DNA from 2 places in the Kitasatospora sp. NPDC056273 genome. Region 2 is predicted to be linked to the other one. Evidence: riboswitches for the same ligand, from Rfam matches in the RefSeq annotation. Region 2 holds a riboswitch; the other holds the start of a gene.

Region 1 (7,718 bases), on a different contig from region 2:
CCGCCGGAGCCAGGACTGGCCCGGGCCGGAAGCCGTGAGGCGGACGCCGACCAGGACCACGGTCTCGGTGCCCGCGTCGGCCAGCCTGGTCAGCTCGGCCGACAGGGACGGGTCCGCCAGCTGCAGGAACGCGATCGAGGCCCGGTGCGAGGCCGCCGCCCTGAGGAGTTCGTCACGACGGACGGCCTCCCCGGCCGACATGCCGACCAGGACCACGGCACTGCGGCGGGCGGGGGCATCCGGGGCGGGGGAGGTCATGGCGTCGTCCTTTCGTGGAGCAGTCCGTTCCACCGGATGTGCGGTCTGTCGTGCCGGGGGTGCCGTTCCACGGTGACGTCGACGCCGTAGACCTCCGCGATCGTGCGCGGGGTGAGCACCTCGGAGCCGGGCCCGTGGGCGACCAGCCGGCCGTCGAGCAGGACGGCGACCTCGTCGCAGTAGGCGGCGGCGAGTTCGAGGTCGTGCAGCGCGGCGACGGTGGTGATGCCCAGCCCGCGGACGGTTTCGAGGAAGCCGAGTTGGTGGCGCAGGTCGAGGTGGTTGGTGGGCTCGTCGAGCAGCAGCACGTCCGGCTCCTGCGCCAGCGCCCGCGCGAGCTGGACCCGCTGCCGCTCGCCGCCCGACAGCGTCGGCCAGGACCGGTCGAGCAGGTGGCCGACGTCGGCCGCGGCGACGGCGTCGGCGACCACGGACCGCTCGTGGGCGTCGGCGGCGGTGTCCGTCGGCACGGGCCAGCGGCCGCGGTGCGGCGTGCGTCCGAGCTCGATGACCTGACGGACCGGCAGCGACAGCCGGGTGTCCGCCTGCTGCTCCATGAAGGCCACCCGTCGTGCCCGCCGGCGGGCCGTGAGCGCGTGGAGGTCCTCGCCGTCCAGCAGGACCCGGCCCGCGCTCGGCCGGGTCAGTCCGGCGACCGCGCGCAGCAGGGTGGTCTTCCCGGCGCCGTTGGGCCCGAGCAGGCCCGTGATCCGGCCGGGGCGGAAGGCGATCGAGACCGCGTCCAGCAGGGTGGCTCCGCCGACGCGGACACCGAGTCCCTCCGCGCGCAGCCCGACAGGCGTCGTCGTCACTGCGCCCTCCCGTCGGCCCGCCCCTGGCGCCACAGCAGCCAGGCGAAGAACGGCGCTCCGAGCCCGGCCGTGACGACGCCGACGGGGATCTCCCGGTCGGGGAGGACCGAGCGCGCCACGACGTCGCTGCCCACCAGGAGGGACGCGCCGACCAGCGCCGACACGGGCAGCAGGAGGGCGTGGCGCGGGCCGCAGACGAGGCGGACCACGTGCGGGACGACCAGGCCGAGGAACCCGATGACGCCGGTGTTGGCGACCAGGCACGCGGTCACCAGCGCGGCGGTGGCGACGAGGACCCAGCGGGTGCGCTCGACGTGGACGCCGAGGGAGCGGGCGGCGGTCTCGCCGAAGGCGAAGGCGTCCAGGTCGCGGGCCGAGGAGGCCAGGACCGTGACACCCACCAGCGCGACCGCCAGCAGGAAGACGGCGGTGGGCCACCGCACGCCGGCGACCGAGCCCAGCGTCCACTCCATGACACCGCGCGCCGCGTCGCGGTCCCCGAGGACCATCACCACGAACGAGGTGTAGGCCCCGCACATCTGGCCGACCGCGATGCCGGCGAGCACGGTCCGGGCGGTGGGCAGCGACCGGGTTCGGGCGCCGGCCAGGGCCAGGACGACGGCGGCGGCGAGCAGGGCGCCGGCGAAGGCCGCCGTCGCCACCGCGCCGGTGCCCACGGCGCCGGTCACGCCGACGCCGAGGACGATCACGGTGACCGCGCCGGCGGCGGCTCCGTCCGAGATCCCGAGCAGGAAGGGATCGGCCAGGTCGTTCCCGGTCAGCGTCTGCAGCACCGCGCCGCAGACCGCGAGGCCGGCGCCGGTGGCGGCCGCTCCCAGCACCCGGGGCAGCCGCAGCTGCCAGACGATCTGGTCGTCCAGCAGCGTCACAGGCGGGTCGCCCAGCCCGAGACGGCGCGCCACGACCTCGATCACCGTTCCGACCGACTCGTGCTGCGAGCCCACGGCCAGGCCGAGGAGCAGGGTGCTCAGGAGCAGGGCCGCGGCGACGGCCAGGGCCGCCGTCGCGCGGCCCGGACCAGCGGGCCGCACGACGGGGTGGGGCGCGGTGGTCATGAAGCCGGGTGCAGTCGGCCCAGCCCGTCGGACACCCGGGCGGCACCGTCGGCGAGCAGCACGCCGGGGGTCGACTCGGAGAACGGCACCGTCACGAAGGCCTTGCGCTGCACGGCGGTGAGCTTGCTCAGGACCGGGTCGTTCTCCAGGTAGTCGATCTTGGACTGGGCGGTGTCCCAGTCGGCGTCCGCGACCACGATGGCGTCCGGGTCCGCCGCGACGACCTTCTCCCAGCTCACGTTCTGCCAGCTGCCGGGCAGGTCCCCGAAGACGTTGCGGGCGCCCACGGCGTCGAGCACGAGTTGGGGGCCGCCCTGGCCGGTGCCGACGTACGGCGTCTTGGTGTCCGAGTCGAACCACAGGACCTTCAGGCCCTTGCCCGCGGCCGTCGCCGTGAACTGCGCCAGCTGCTGCTCCTGCTGCCGCTGGATCGCGGCGGCCCGCTCCGGGACGCCGAAGACCTTGGCGACGTCGTTCAGCTCGCCCCACGCCGCCTGCCAGGTCGTCGGCGGCACCTGGTTCTTGTCCGAGCAGCCGAACGGGGACAGGTACGACGGGACGCCCTGGCCGCGCAGCTCCTCCCGGGTGCCCGCGACCTTGTCGGTGAACGCGCTGGAGTAGGAGGCGTACAGGAAGTCGGGACGGGCCGCGAGGAGGTTCTCCTTCGTCGGGTACTTCTTGGAGAGCACCGGGACGGAGTCGTAGGCGGCCTTCCACTTCTCCGGGACGGAGTCGTCGAGGTAGGCGGTACCGGCCATGCGGGACTCCAGCCCGAGGGCCAGGGCCACCTCGGTGGCACCCTGGTTGAGCGTCACCAGCCGCTCGGGCGGCGCGCCGACCGTCACGGTGGTCCCGCAGTTGTCCACGCTGACCGGCGCGGCGCTTCCGGTCGCCCCGCCGGACGCGACGGGCGCGGGGGCGCCCGCGCAGCCTCCGACCACACCGACGAACAGCAGGGCCGTGACGGCCCGGCCGACGCGTGTCGGACCTGTGGGACGTACGGGACGTATGGAGCGCGCGGAGCGCATGGAACGTATGGATCGGACCGGATGCGGGTACGGCTGACCGCTGGGCACGTGTTCTCCAAAACCCTCGTGGAACATGTCGCGCCGTGGCCGGTCTCCTGGCTTCCGCATCAACACGCCGCGACCGACCTTCCCGAGCGGCTCTCCCAGCCCGCCCAGTGGCCCTGACCGCTGGCGAAAGCCGGTCAGCGAGGGCCGCGGAACTCCGCGGCAACAGTGGCGAGGGCCGCACCGGACTCAGACCGGTTTCCCGAACACCACGGCGATGGCACGGTATCAGGCGTGGTCAGGTCGGTGGCGACCGGCCGGTGGGATGATCGTTTGGATCCTTTGCGGGGATGGGGGGAGGGAGCGGCCACGGGGTCGGCCGGCTCCGGAGGCACGGGGGATCACCCCGGAAGGCGAAAGAAGGAGCGGTAGAGCGGCAGTTGCTCGGCGAGCATGTGGATGCCGGGGTGGGTGGCGAGGCCGAGGGCGGCGGCGGTGCGCAGCAGCGGGGTCTCGGCGGGCGTCATGATGATGTCGGCGACCAGCGCGCCGGGCGCCAGTGGGGCCGGGTCGAAGGGGAGCGGGTCGGCCGGGTCCAGGCCCAGCGGGGTGGCGTTGACCGCGAGGTCGACGCCGGCGGGCGGGCGCGGGGCGGCGGCCACGCGGCCGGGCCAGCGGGTGCCGAGCCGCTCCAGCAGGGCGTCCACCCGGCCCCCGTCGGGATCGGTGACGGTGAGTGCGGCGGCCCCTTCGGCGAGCAGGGCGGCGGCGATGGCGAGCCCCGCGCCTCCGGCGCCGGCCAGTGCCACCCGCAGCCCGGCCGGGTGGTGCCCGGCGGCGGCCAGGCCCCGGACGAACCCGGCGCCGTCGAAGTTGTCGCCGTACCAGCGGCCGTCCGGCTCGCGGCGCAGCGCGTTGGTGCTGCCCAACAGGGCGGCGGCGTCGCTGAGTTCGTCGGCGTGCCCGCACATCGCCAGCTTGTGCGGGACGGTGACCAGCAGCCCGTCCAGGTTGGCGACGGCCTTCAGCCCGCGGACGACCTCGTCCAGCCGGTCCGCCGGGGCGTGCACGGGGACGAGCACGGCGTCCACGCCGCTCGCCGCGAACAGCGGGTTGAGCAGGGCGGGCGCCTTGGCCTGTGCGACCGGGTCGCCGAGCACCGCGAACAGCCGGGTGCGGCCGGAGATCGGCGGGCGGGCGGCCGGCGCGTCGGGTGTCGGCGCGTCGGGGGTCGGCAGGTCGGGGGTCGGCAGGTCGGGGTGAAGGGACATCTCAGGCCTCCCCTGCGGCGGCGCGCGGCATGGCGTCCAGCGTGCGGGCGACCAGCGGCTCGGGGACGTCGCTGACGAGTTCGGCGCCGCGCGGGCCGTCCAGGACGAAGGAGAGCCCGTCGACGGCCTTCTTGTCCAGCCGCATGAGGGCGATCAGCGCCCCGGTGCCGACCTCCGGCGGCAGTGCGGTCGGCAGCCCGTAGTGGGCGACCACCTCGTGGTGCTCGGCGACCCGCTCGGGGCCGATCCGGCCGAGCGCCCCCGCCAGCCAGCCGGCGAAGACCGTGCCGACGCCGACCGCCTCGCCGTGGCGCAGCCGGAAGTCGGTGGCGCGTTCCAGCGCGTGGCCCAGGGTGTGGCCGTAGTTGAGGATGTGCCGCAGCCCGGTGTCGCGCTCGTCGGCGGCCACCACGGCGGCCTTGCGGGCGACGCTCGCGGCGATCTGCTCGGGCAGGGGCAGGTGGCGGAGGTCCCCGGCGCCGATGAAGTGGCAGCGGGCGATCTCCCCGTAGCCGTTGACGCGTTCGCGCGGCGGGAGGGTGTCGAGGTAGTCGGTGTCGCAGAGCACGGCGGACGGCTGCCAGTACGCGCCCACCAGGTTCTTGCCCTCCGGGAGGTTCACCGCCGTCTTGCCGCCGACGCTCGCGTCGACCTGGGCCAGCAGCGAGGTGGGCAGGTGCACCACGGGCACGCCCCGGTGGTACAGCGCGGCGGCGAGCCCGACCGCGTCGGTGGTGGTGCCGCCGCCGCAGGAGACCACGGCGTCCGCCCGGCCCAGGCCGAACGCGGTGAAGCGGCTGCACAGTTCGGCCACCCAGGCGAGGGACTTGCCCTCCTCGCCGTCCTTCGCCTCCACCACCAGGGTGTCGAGGCCGGTGTCGGGCAGCCACTCGGCGGGCCGGGCGCTGACCACCGCGACCCGGCGGGCGCCGATCCCCGCGAGCACCCCGGCCAGCCGGTGGCGGGCGCCGGGGCCGATCAGCACCGGGTAGCCGCGCTCACCCAGCTCCACGTCGATGCGCCGCAGCCCGCCGTCCGTGCGGACGAGGGTTTCTGTCGTGGTCAACTCGGCTCCCAGGGCTGGTCGGTGAGATGGTGTGCGGTGCGGTGTCGCTCGATGGGGGTGTGGCCGGGTGCGCTTCAGGCAGCGGGCTGCAGCCGCGCCAGCGCGAGGGCGCCGTGCAGCGAGGACAGCCCGCCGAGCACGGCCGTCCGGATCGCGGGGGCCGGGCCGCCGGGGCGGGCCAGCGCGGCGGCGTGCGCCTCCACCCGCGCCGTGAAGCCGGGCAGCCCGTCGGCGAACCCGCCGCCCAGCACGGTCAGTTCGGGGTGGAACAGCTCGCCGAGCGACACGGCCGCGGCCGCCAGCGCGGCGCAGGTCTCCTCGACGGCCTCCACCGCCCACGGCGCGCCCTCGGCCAGCCCGGACCGCAGCTCCGGGTACTCGACCGGCGCGCCGCGCAGCAGTTCCGCGCGCCGCAGGGTCGCGGGACCGGAGGCGGTGGCCTGCAGGCAGCCGCGCCGCCCGCAGTCGCAGACCGGGCCCCGGCGGTCGACGATCAGGTGGCCCGCCTCGCAGGAGCCGCGCCCCTGGCCCGGCAGCGGCGCGCCCCCGTGCACGACACCGCCGCCGACGCCCGTCCCGACACCCAGGTAGACCACGTGCCCGGACCCGGCGTGCACCGCCTCGGCGAGCGCGGCGAGGTCACCGTCGTCCGCCCAGGCCAGGGCGGCGGCGGGGAAGAGCCGCCGCAGCGCCGGGACGAGGTCGAAGCCGCGCCAGTCGGGGCGGCCGGGCCAGGCGAGCACCCGGCCGTCCGGGCCGAGGGTCGCGGGCACGGCCACCCCGACCGCCGCGAAGTCGCCCTCCCAGCGCTCGCGCAGGTCGGCGACCGTGCCGGCCAGCGCCGTCCAGTCGGCGTAGGCGCCGGCCACCCGGGCACCGGGCCAGCGCAGCACGGCCTCCTCGGTGCGGACCGGCCCGCCGGGCGGGCCGTCCTCGGCGCGCAGCGCCACCTTGGTGCCGCCGATGTCGATGCCGAGCACGCCCCGGGCGGCCGTCGGGGCCTGAGCCGTCGGGGCCTGCGGCGTTGGGCCCTGAGCCGCGGGGCCCTGAGCCGTCGGAGCCTGAACCGCGGGACCCGGCGCCGCCGCGGCCCGCGTCGTCGTCGTGGTGCCCCCTGCCGGGGCGCCCGTCGCGAAGCCCATCAGGACGCCGGGACCTTCGCCAGCAGCGCCTGCGCGGCGAGCCGGTAGCCGAGCGCGCCGAGCCCGACGATCACGCCCGAGGCGATCGGCGCCAGTACCGACTCGTGCCGGAAGGACTCGCGCGCCCAGACGTTGGACAGGTGCACCTCGACGAACGGCCGCGGGTAGGCGGCGAGCGCGTCGCGCAGGCCCCAGCCGGCGATCATCAGCGCGCCCGGGTTGACGATCGCCCCGACGGAGCCGTCCCAGGCGTCCTGCACCGCCTCGATCAGCTGGCCCTCGGACTCGCGCTGGACGGAGACCACCTTCCAGCCCCGGCCGGCCACCTCGGCGGCGACCGCGGCCTCGATGTCGGCCAGGGTGTCGGTGCCGTAGACCTCCGGCTCGCGGCGGCCGAGAATCCCGAGATTGGGGCCGTTCAGCAATAGCAGTTCGCTCATATTCCGGTTATAGCAGCGAATTCCCCGGACGAACCCGGAGCGGGTTGCCGAACTGCAGGACAAGGGCTTTGTAGGGGGGTGCGTAGGGGAGATGACGGGCCGGATTTCCTGGGTTAGCGTCCCGTTCCACGGTCCCCCCGACAGGAAAGGCTGCGCGGAATCATGAGTGCCCAAGGACGTCCGGCCCCGGAGTTCCCGGTCTGGCCCCAGTACGACGATGCCGAGCGCGAAGGACTGCTCAGGGCCCTGGAGCAGGGCCAGTGGTGGCGGATGGGCGGCAAGGAGGTCGACACCTTCGAGCAGGAGTTCGCCGACTACCACGGCGCCGCCAAGGCGCTCGCCGTCACCAACGGCACCCACGCGCTGGAGATCGCCCTCCAGCTGCTCGGTGTCGGCCCGGGCACCGAGGTCATCGTGCCCGCGTTCACGTTCATCTCCTCCTCCCAGGCCGCCCAGCGGCTCGGCGCCACCGCGGTGCCGGTCGACATCGACCTCGACACCTACAACCTGAGCCCCGAGGCGGCCGCCGCCGCGATCACGCCGCGGACCCGGGCGATCATGCCCGTCCACATCGCCGGCCAGATCGCCGACCTGGACGCCCTCGACAAGCTCGCCGCCGACTCGGGCGTCTCGATCGTGC
Region 2 (7,718 bases):
GACTCCTGGCAGTCCCGCCACCGGCTGACCGAGGTCCACCTGGAACGCGGCGACCTGGAGGCCGCCCGCGAGCTGCTCGCCGGGATCACCGCGGAGTGCGGCGACGACCCCGAGCGGCGCGCCGCCGTGGAACGTCTCGACCTCTCAAGCGCCCCCGACAACCGGGCGGCCCCGGCCTTCACCGCCCGCTGGTACCAGCTGTTCGACGGCCCCGCGCGGCTCGCCGCCCGGATCACCCCCGACGGGCGGTACGCGGTCACCGGCTACGGCGGCCACGGCGACAAGGACCGCGGGCTGAAGCTGTGGGACCTGCGGCGCGGCGAGCTGCTGCGCACCGTCGGCGGCCTGGAGTCCTGGGTGAGCAGCCTCGACGTCTCCGACGGCCGGTACGCGGTCTCGGTCGGCCCGGACAACGAGGTCCGGTTCTGGGACCTGGCGCGCGAGCGCTGCCTGCTGGCCTTCACCCCGCCCGGCCGCCGCGAGCTGTTCCGGGTGCAGGCCCTGCGGATCGACAACCGGGCGCGGACCGCCGTCGCCGTGGTGGAGGGACGGCTGCTGGTCTGGGACTTCCCGAGCGGCCGGCAGCGGTTGCGGCTCGGACCCGTCACGGACCGGGCCGAGGACTCCCACCGGGTCGAACTGAGCCACGACGGCGGTCTCGCCCTGGTCAGCAGCCACGCGCGCGGCACCCTCCAGCTGTGGGACCTGAACACCGGAGAGCTGCGGCAGACGATGACGATGCCGGGCCGCGGTCCCACCGCGATCTGGCTGGAGCCCGAGGGCCGCACCGCGGCGACCGCCTCGCCCGGCCTGACGATCCGGCTGTGGGACCTGCGCAGCGGCCGCGCGGTGCGCACCGTGACCTCGCCGATCGGCGAGGTCCGCTCGCTGGTGCTGAGCGGCGACTCCCGGTACGCCGTCACCGGCGGCGAGGACGGCGCGGTGCGGCTCTGGGACCTGGCCCTGTACCGCTGTGTGCGCACCTTCCGCGAACACAGCCAGCCGGTCGCCGCCGTGATGATGGGCGGGGACGCCGACTGGGCGGTGTCCGCCGGGCAGGACAACACCGCGCGCTGGTGGCGGATCACCCCGGAGCGCCGGTTCCGGGCGAGCATGCAGCTCAGCCGGCCCCGCCGCCACCGAGAGATCGAGCGGGCCGGCGGGCAGGTCGGGGCCCTGCTCGCCGAGGCCGAGCAGGCGTTCGGGTCTCGGCAGTACGCCGCCGCGCTCGACCTGCTCACCCGGGCCCGCTCGACGCCCGGCTATGAGCGTGCGCCGGAGGTGCTGGCCGCATGGCGGCGGCTGGGGAGATCCGTCCGCCGTACCGGGCTGCGCGGGGCGTGGCCGGTGCACACCCTCGGCGGGCAGGGCCACGTGTCCTCGCTCGCCGTGTCGGCGGACGGGCGTACCGCGGCGATCGGCGGTGACCGCCGGGTCGGGCTGTGGAATCCGACCGACGGCACCCCGCTGCGCGCGCTGGACAAGCCCCGGGTCGGCTCGGTCGGCCTGAGCGCCGACGGCCTGCGTGCGGTGGCCGGCGGGGACGCGGTGCTGCAGAGCTGGGAGCTGCCCGGTGGCCGACCGCTCGGCCGGGTCGACGCCCGTGGGCCCGACGGCCGTGCCGAGAGCGGCGAGGCGGGCGTGGTCGGGAACTCGGTCCTGTTCACCGCCGATGCCCGGCAGGCCCTGGTGATCGGCCGGGACGGCGCGCTGCGGCTGTGGGACCTGGACAGCGGCCGCTGCGTGCGGGTGCTCACCGGCGACGGAGAGCGGCCGACCACCGCCGCCGCGATGAGCGCGGATGGCACCCGGGCAGCGAGCGTGGCGCTGTTCGGCGAGATCCAGCTGCACGCCCGGCTCGGCGCTCCGCCGCTGGCGCTGAGTCATCCGGCGTGCGGCTGGCTCTCGTTCGACGCAGACGGCCACCGGCTGCTGTCCGGCAGCGCGTACGGCGACCGCTCGCTGCGGCTGTGGGACGCCGGCACCGGGCAATTCCTCCGCGCCTTCGACTTCGAGGTCCTGCCGTGGGACGCCGGTACCGGGCCGGATGAGCTGTCGGTCCTTCACCTCTCCGCCGGCGGCCGGTTCGCCTATACAGGCCACCGGCTCGGCACCGTGCGGATCTGGGACGCCGACACCGGCCGCTGCCTGCGCGAGCTGGAAGGGGGTGGCGGCCAGGTGTGGAGTCTCACCGCCACCGCGGACGACAGCCTGCTGCTCTTCGGCTGTGCGGACGGCTCGGTGCGGGCGTGGGCGATGGACTGGGAGCTGTCCGCCGGGCAGTGACGATCGGCCAGCCGGGACACCGGCTCAGTTCCGCAGTGGCCGGGCGGGCATTCGGGCTCGGGACGGTACGGTCACCGCCCCACACCGCTGCGCGTCAGCCCCGGGTTCGCACCGGGTTCGCACCGGGTTCCCCCGCTCGGCCACCGCGGACGCGACCGCACAGGTCTGTCGCCCGACGAGGTGATGTGATCGACCTGACGCCCCGTTGACTGCCCGTCGGTCAGCGTGGTCTGATGAACCGATTTTTTGCCCTCGGCATTCAGGGGAAGCCGGTCCAACTCCGGCGCTGACCCGCAACCGTGGACCCACCTGAGGTGGGTGAGCCGGAATGCCTGGACCGGGGGTCTGTTCACAGAGCACTTGCGTCGTCGCGGACTACGACGCGGTTTCGACGGCCCCCGTGCCCGCGGGCGACCGTCGGCTGCGCCGTCGCCTCGCGTGTCGACCGACCAGGGAGTCGTCGTGAGGGTCAGCAGCAATCGCACACGTCACAGGAACCGGGACCTCGCCTCGCTGGTGGTCGCCGGCACCGTCGCCGTCGCCGCCTGCGGCACGGTCCTGCTCGGGTACCCGGGTACCGCCTCGGCCGACCCGATCGAGCAGTGCACGGCGACGACGGGCGCGATCGTCGCCGTCGACTTCACCCACTGGGGCGGCGGCGTCGTCCGGGGCTGCGACGCCCACCCCACGACGGGCATGAACCTGCTGCACAACGCCGGCTTCACCACGACCGGCACCGAGCACGACGGACCGGCCTTCATCTGCCGGCTCGGGACCGGGACCTTCAACGGCGGCGCCCAGTACCCGACACCGGCCGAGGAGCCGTGCGTCAACACCCCGCAGGCCACCGCGTACTGGTCGTACTGGATCGCCGAACCCGGCCAACAGGCCTGGTCCTACAGCCGGTTCGGGGCCGGCACGCAGAAGCCCGAGCCCGGCGAGGTCGAGGCCTGGGTCTACGGCGGCACGGACATCGGCGGCACCAGCGGGGCGCCGAACTTCACCCCGGACTCCGTCCGCGCCAGGAACGGCGGCCCCTCGCCCTCCGCCTCCCCGTCGGCGTCGCCCTCGCCCGCGGTGGCCCTGAGCGCGCCCGCGGGGAGGAAACCCGACGCGGCCAAGGGGAGCGCCTACCTCACCGACCCGTCCCGCCTGATCGACGGCCACTACTACGAGGGCTTCCCGGCCTTCGCCGACTTCGGCCTGACCATCGACGGGGCCTACGCCCTCGCCGCGACCGGCACCGACGACGCCGCGCTGCGCCGGATCGTCGACTTCCTCGACCAGCAGGGCAAGGACGCGAGCGAGCGCACCGTCAACGACTGGACCGCGATCGGCACCGAGTACGCCGGCGGCGGGTCCATCGGCAAGGAGGCGCTGCTCGCCGAGGCCGTCGGCCGCAACCCGCGGGACTTCGGCGGCCACGACCTGATCGCCGCCCTCGCCGCGCTGGTGTGCGCCAAGGCCGACGCGACCACCGGCTGCGCAGCCCCGGGCAACTACGCCTACGCCACCTCCGTCTTCTCCCAGGCGCTCGCCGTCATGGCCCAGCTCCGGGCTGGGGAGTCCACCAGCGTCGCCCCCGCGATCGCCTACCTGAAGGGCCTCCAGCACCCGGACGGCTCCTGGCCGAGCCTGATCCCCGCCACCGGCGACTCCGACGTGGACAGCACGGCGATGGCCGTCATGGCCCTCGCCCTCGTCCCCGGGGACGAGGCCGCCCGGGCGGTCGACCAGGGGCTCGGCTGGCTCGCCGCGCGGCAGCTGCCCGACGGCGGCTTCCCCGGCGCGTCCGGCGACTCCACCAACTCGGCCGCGCTGGCCGTCCAGGGCATGACGCTGCGCCAGGCCGCCTACGGTGGACAGATCGCCAAGGCGCTCGACTTCCTCGCTGGGCAGCAGAACGGCGACGGCGGGTTCAACGTCGCGGCCGCCGGGCAGCGGGGTTCGGACGTCCGCGCGTCCACGCAGGTGCTGGGCGGTGCCACCGGCATCTCCTTCGGGACGCTGTCCCGCGACCTCGCGGGCACGCCGACGCCTACTCCCACCGGGACTCCGACCACCACCCCGACGGGAACGCCCACCCCGACGGTCAGTCCCACCGGGACGCCGACCGGCACCCCGGCGGGCTCGCCCACGACGACCGCGCCGATCCCGGCCACCGACACCCCTTCGTCCGGCGGCATCGACACCCCGAAGGGTGACAGTGCCGCCGGGGCAGGGGGCGTGACGGTGCGGACCGGTTCAGGCGGCCTGGCCAGTACCGGAAGCCAGGTACTGGCACTGACGGCGGGGGCCGGTGCGCTGACCGCGCTCGGCGCCGGGGCCGTCCTCGTCGCCCGTCGCCGCACCGCGGCCGCCCCGGGGCGTCACCGGTGAGCCGGGGGCTCGGCACGCGCCTCGCCCGGCTGTCCGGGGCGGCGTCGCTGACCTTCGCCCTCGCCTTCGGCGGCGTCGCCGCGGGCACCGCCCCGGCCGCCGCGACCCCGTTGCCGATCGAGCAGTGCACCACCACCTCCGGTGCCGTACTCGCCGTGGACTTCGGCACGTGGGGCGGCCCGCTGCTGCGCTCCTGCGGGACCACGCCCACCACCGGGTTCACCCTGCTCAACCAGGGCGGCTGGAAGACCACCGGCACCGGGCACGACGGCCCGGCCTTCATCTGCCGGATCGGCTACAGCGGCTTCCAGGGCGGCAAGCAGTACCCGACGCCGGACCAGGAGAAGTGCGTCCTGACGCCCCCGGCCACCGCGTACTGGTCGTACTGGCACGCCGATCCGGGCCAGAACGAGTGGTCCTACAGCCAGCTCGGCGCGATGCTCTACCAGCCGAAGCCCGGCAGTGTCGACCTGTGGATCTTCGGCGGCACCAACGTCGAGGGCACCGAAGGGCGTCCGACTTTCTCGCCGGACAGCGTCCGGGCCCACAACTCGAGTCCCGGCGGGCAGCTGGCCGACCCCGGCCAGGGCACGACGGGCGGCTCCGGCGGAGCGGCGGGCGGTTCCGGTACGACAGGCGGATCCGGTACGACGGGCGGCAGCGGCTCCGGCTCAACCGGCGGCACTGGCTCAACCGGCGGCCGGGCCCCGGCCCCCGCCGCACCCCAGCCCGGCGGAGCCCGTCCGCCCGCGTCCGCCGCGACCCCGGGGACGGACCCCGCCGCCACCCCCGGGGACGGCGTCGCCCCGTCGGGCGTGCCCGACCCCACGCCGGTGCCGGCCGAGCCGTCCACCGCCCCGCCGACCGACGCCCCGAGCGACCAGTCGACACCGCAGACGGCCGCGGCCGAGGCCGGGCCCACGTCCGCGGCAGCCGTGCCCGGCGGGGTGGTGGACGCCAACCCGGTGGCCGACGCCCCGCACGACTCCGGGTCGATGGTCCCCGCCGTGCTCGGCTCGGTCCTCGTCGTGGCGCTGGGTGTGGCCACGGTGGTGGCCGCCCGGCGCCGCCGCCGACGGGCCGAGTGATCCGGTGGGCACGCTCGACAAGCGCGAGTCCGGCTCCCCGCAGCGCGCCCCCGGGCGGGCCGCGGGGGGCCGGCGCATCCCGCGTAACCTCCACCCGCTGGCCTGGTGGGCCTGGGCGCTCGCCCTGGCGACGGCGGCCAGCCGCACCACCAACCCGCTGCTGCTCCTGCTCGTCCTCGCCGTGCTCGGCTTCGTGGTCACCGCCCGCCGCAGCGAGGCGCCGTGGGCGCGCGGGTTCACCTACTACCTGTGGCTGGCCCTGACGGTGGTGGCGATCCGGGTGGTCTTCCGGTGCGTCTTCGCCACCGGTGTCACCCCGCACGACCACCTGCTCTTCTCCCTGCCGCACATCCCGACCCCCGCCTGGTACGCGGGCATCGAGATCGGCGGCCCGGTCTCGCTGGAGGCCACGCTCTCGGCGGCCTTCGACGGGCTGCGGCTGGCCTGTCTGATCTGCTGCATCGGCGCCGCGAACACCCTGGCGAACCCCAAGCGGGCGCTGCGGGTGCTGCCCGGGGCCCTGTACGAGCTGGGCGTCGCGGTGACGGTGTCGCTCAGCGTCGCGCCCCAGCTGGTGCAGAGCGTCCAACGGGTCGCCCGGGCACGGCGGTTGCGTGCCGGGCGGCGCAAGGGCGTCCGCGCCCTGCGCAGCATCGTGGTGCCGGTCCTGGAGGACGCGCTGGAGCGTTCGCTCAGCCTCGCGGCCGCGATGGACTCGCGCGGCTACGGGCGTTCCGGCACCGCCTCGCGCCGCTCCCGCCGGCTGACCGGCGCGCTGATGCTGCTCGGCATGTGCGGCCTGTGCGCCGGGGTGTACGGGCTGCTGGACGGGACGGCCCCGGCCGCGCTCGGCCTGCCCGCCTTCCTCGCTGGTGCCGTGCTCTGCGTGGCGGGCCTGCTGCTCGGCGGGCGGCGGGTGCGGCGCACCACCTACCGGCCGGACCGCTGGCGGGCCGCCGAGTGGGGCGTGGCCGGCTGCGGGGTGACCGCCGCCGTGCTGCTGTTCGCCACCGTCGGCTACGACGCCACCGACCTCAACCCGTCGCTGTACCCGCTGACCTGGCCGACTCTGCCGCTCGTCCCGGTGCTCGCCCTGCTGCTGGCGGGGGCGGCCGGGATCGTCTCGCCGCCGCCCGGCCGGACGCCCGGACCCGCCGCCGGGCCGGGGCCGCGCCCGGCCGCACGTCCCGATGCCGCTCCCACCGACCGCACCGACCGCACGACCTCCGAGGTGAGCACGTGATCCGATTCGACCGGGTCGGCGTGGTGTACGACGGCGAGAGCACGCCCGTCCTGCGCGACGTCGACCTGCACATCCCGGAGGGCGAGCTCTGCCTGGTGGTCGGCCGCACCGGCGTCGGCAAGTCGACCCTGCTCGGCGCCGTCAACGGCCTGGTGCCGCACTTCACCGGCGGCACCCTGCGCGGCCGGGTCACCGTGGACGGCCGCGACACCGCCCACCACCCGCCGCGCGAACTCGCCGACGTGGTCGGCGTGGTCGGGCAGGACCCGCTGGCCGGCTTCACCACCGACACGGTGGAGGAGGAACTGGCGTACGTCATGGAGCAGTTGGCGATCCCGCCGGAGACCATGCGCAAGCGGGTCGAGGAGACCCTGGACCTGCTCGGCCTGGCCGACCTGCGCCACCGGGCCCTGTACGAGCTCTCCGGCGGCCAGCAGCAGCGCGTCGCCATCGGCTCGGTGCTCACCGCGCACCCGCGCGTCCTGGTGCTGGACGAGCCGACCTCCGCGCTCGACCCGACCGCCGCCGAGGAGGTGCTGGCCGCGATCACCCGGCTGGTCCACGACCTCGGCGTGACCGTCCTGTTGGCCGAGCACCGCCTGGAGCGGGTCGTCCAGTACGCCGACCGGGTCGCCTACCTGCCCGGCGACGGGACGGTCGTGCACGGCCCCCCGGCCGAGGTCTTCCGGGACACCGCGATCGCGCCGCCCGTCGTCGACCTC

Evidence for each region. Region 2 has a riboswitch for cobalamin ahead of ACFCY1_RS37135 (prenyltransferase/squalene oxidase repeat-containing protein). Riboswitches for the same ligand answer to the same signal wherever they lie in the genome.
Region 1: another riboswitch for cobalamin. It lies ahead of ACFCY1_RS18085 (ABC transporter substrate-binding protein); the one in region 2 lies ahead of ACFCY1_RS37135 (prenyltransferase/squalene oxidase repeat-containing protein).

The regions. Positions count from the first base shown of each region.
Region 1 is NZ_JBHJSJ010000017.1:164,630-172,347, reverse strand. Features, by position in the region: gene ACFCY1_RS18100 (ferredoxin) at 1-258, opposite strand, end outside; gene ACFCY1_RS18095 (ABC transporter ATP-binding protein) at 255-1,070, opposite strand; gene ACFCY1_RS18090 (iron ABC transporter permease) at 1,067-2,146, opposite strand; gene ACFCY1_RS18085 (ABC transporter substrate-binding protein) at 2,143-3,012, opposite strand; cobalamin riboswitch at 3,242-3,448, opposite strand; gene ACFCY1_RS18080 (shikimate dehydrogenase family protein) at 3,561-4,430, opposite strand; gene ACFCY1_RS18075 (3-dehydroquinate synthase family protein) at 4,432-5,496, opposite strand; gene ACFCY1_RS18070 (ROK family protein) at 5,571-6,476, opposite strand; gene ACFCY1_RS18065 (type II 3-dehydroquinate dehydratase) at 6,638-7,078, opposite strand; gene ACFCY1_RS18060 (DegT/DnrJ/EryC1/StrS family aminotransferase) at 7,241-7,718, shown strand, end outside.
Region 2 is NZ_JBHJSJ010000072.1:1,665-9,382, forward strand. Features, by position in the region: gene ACFCY1_RS37130 (WD40 repeat domain-containing serine/threonine protein kinase) at 1-2,286, shown strand, start outside; cobalamin riboswitch at 2,332-2,419, opposite strand; cobalamin riboswitch at 2,514-2,641, shown strand; gene ACFCY1_RS37135 (prenyltransferase/squalene oxidase repeat-containing protein) at 2,749-4,665, shown strand; gene ACFCY1_RS37140 (hypothetical protein) at 4,662-5,753, shown strand; gene ACFCY1_RS37145 (CbiQ family ECF transporter T component) at 5,758-6,996, shown strand; gene ACFCY1_RS37150 (ABC transporter ATP-binding protein) at 6,993-7,718, shown strand, end outside.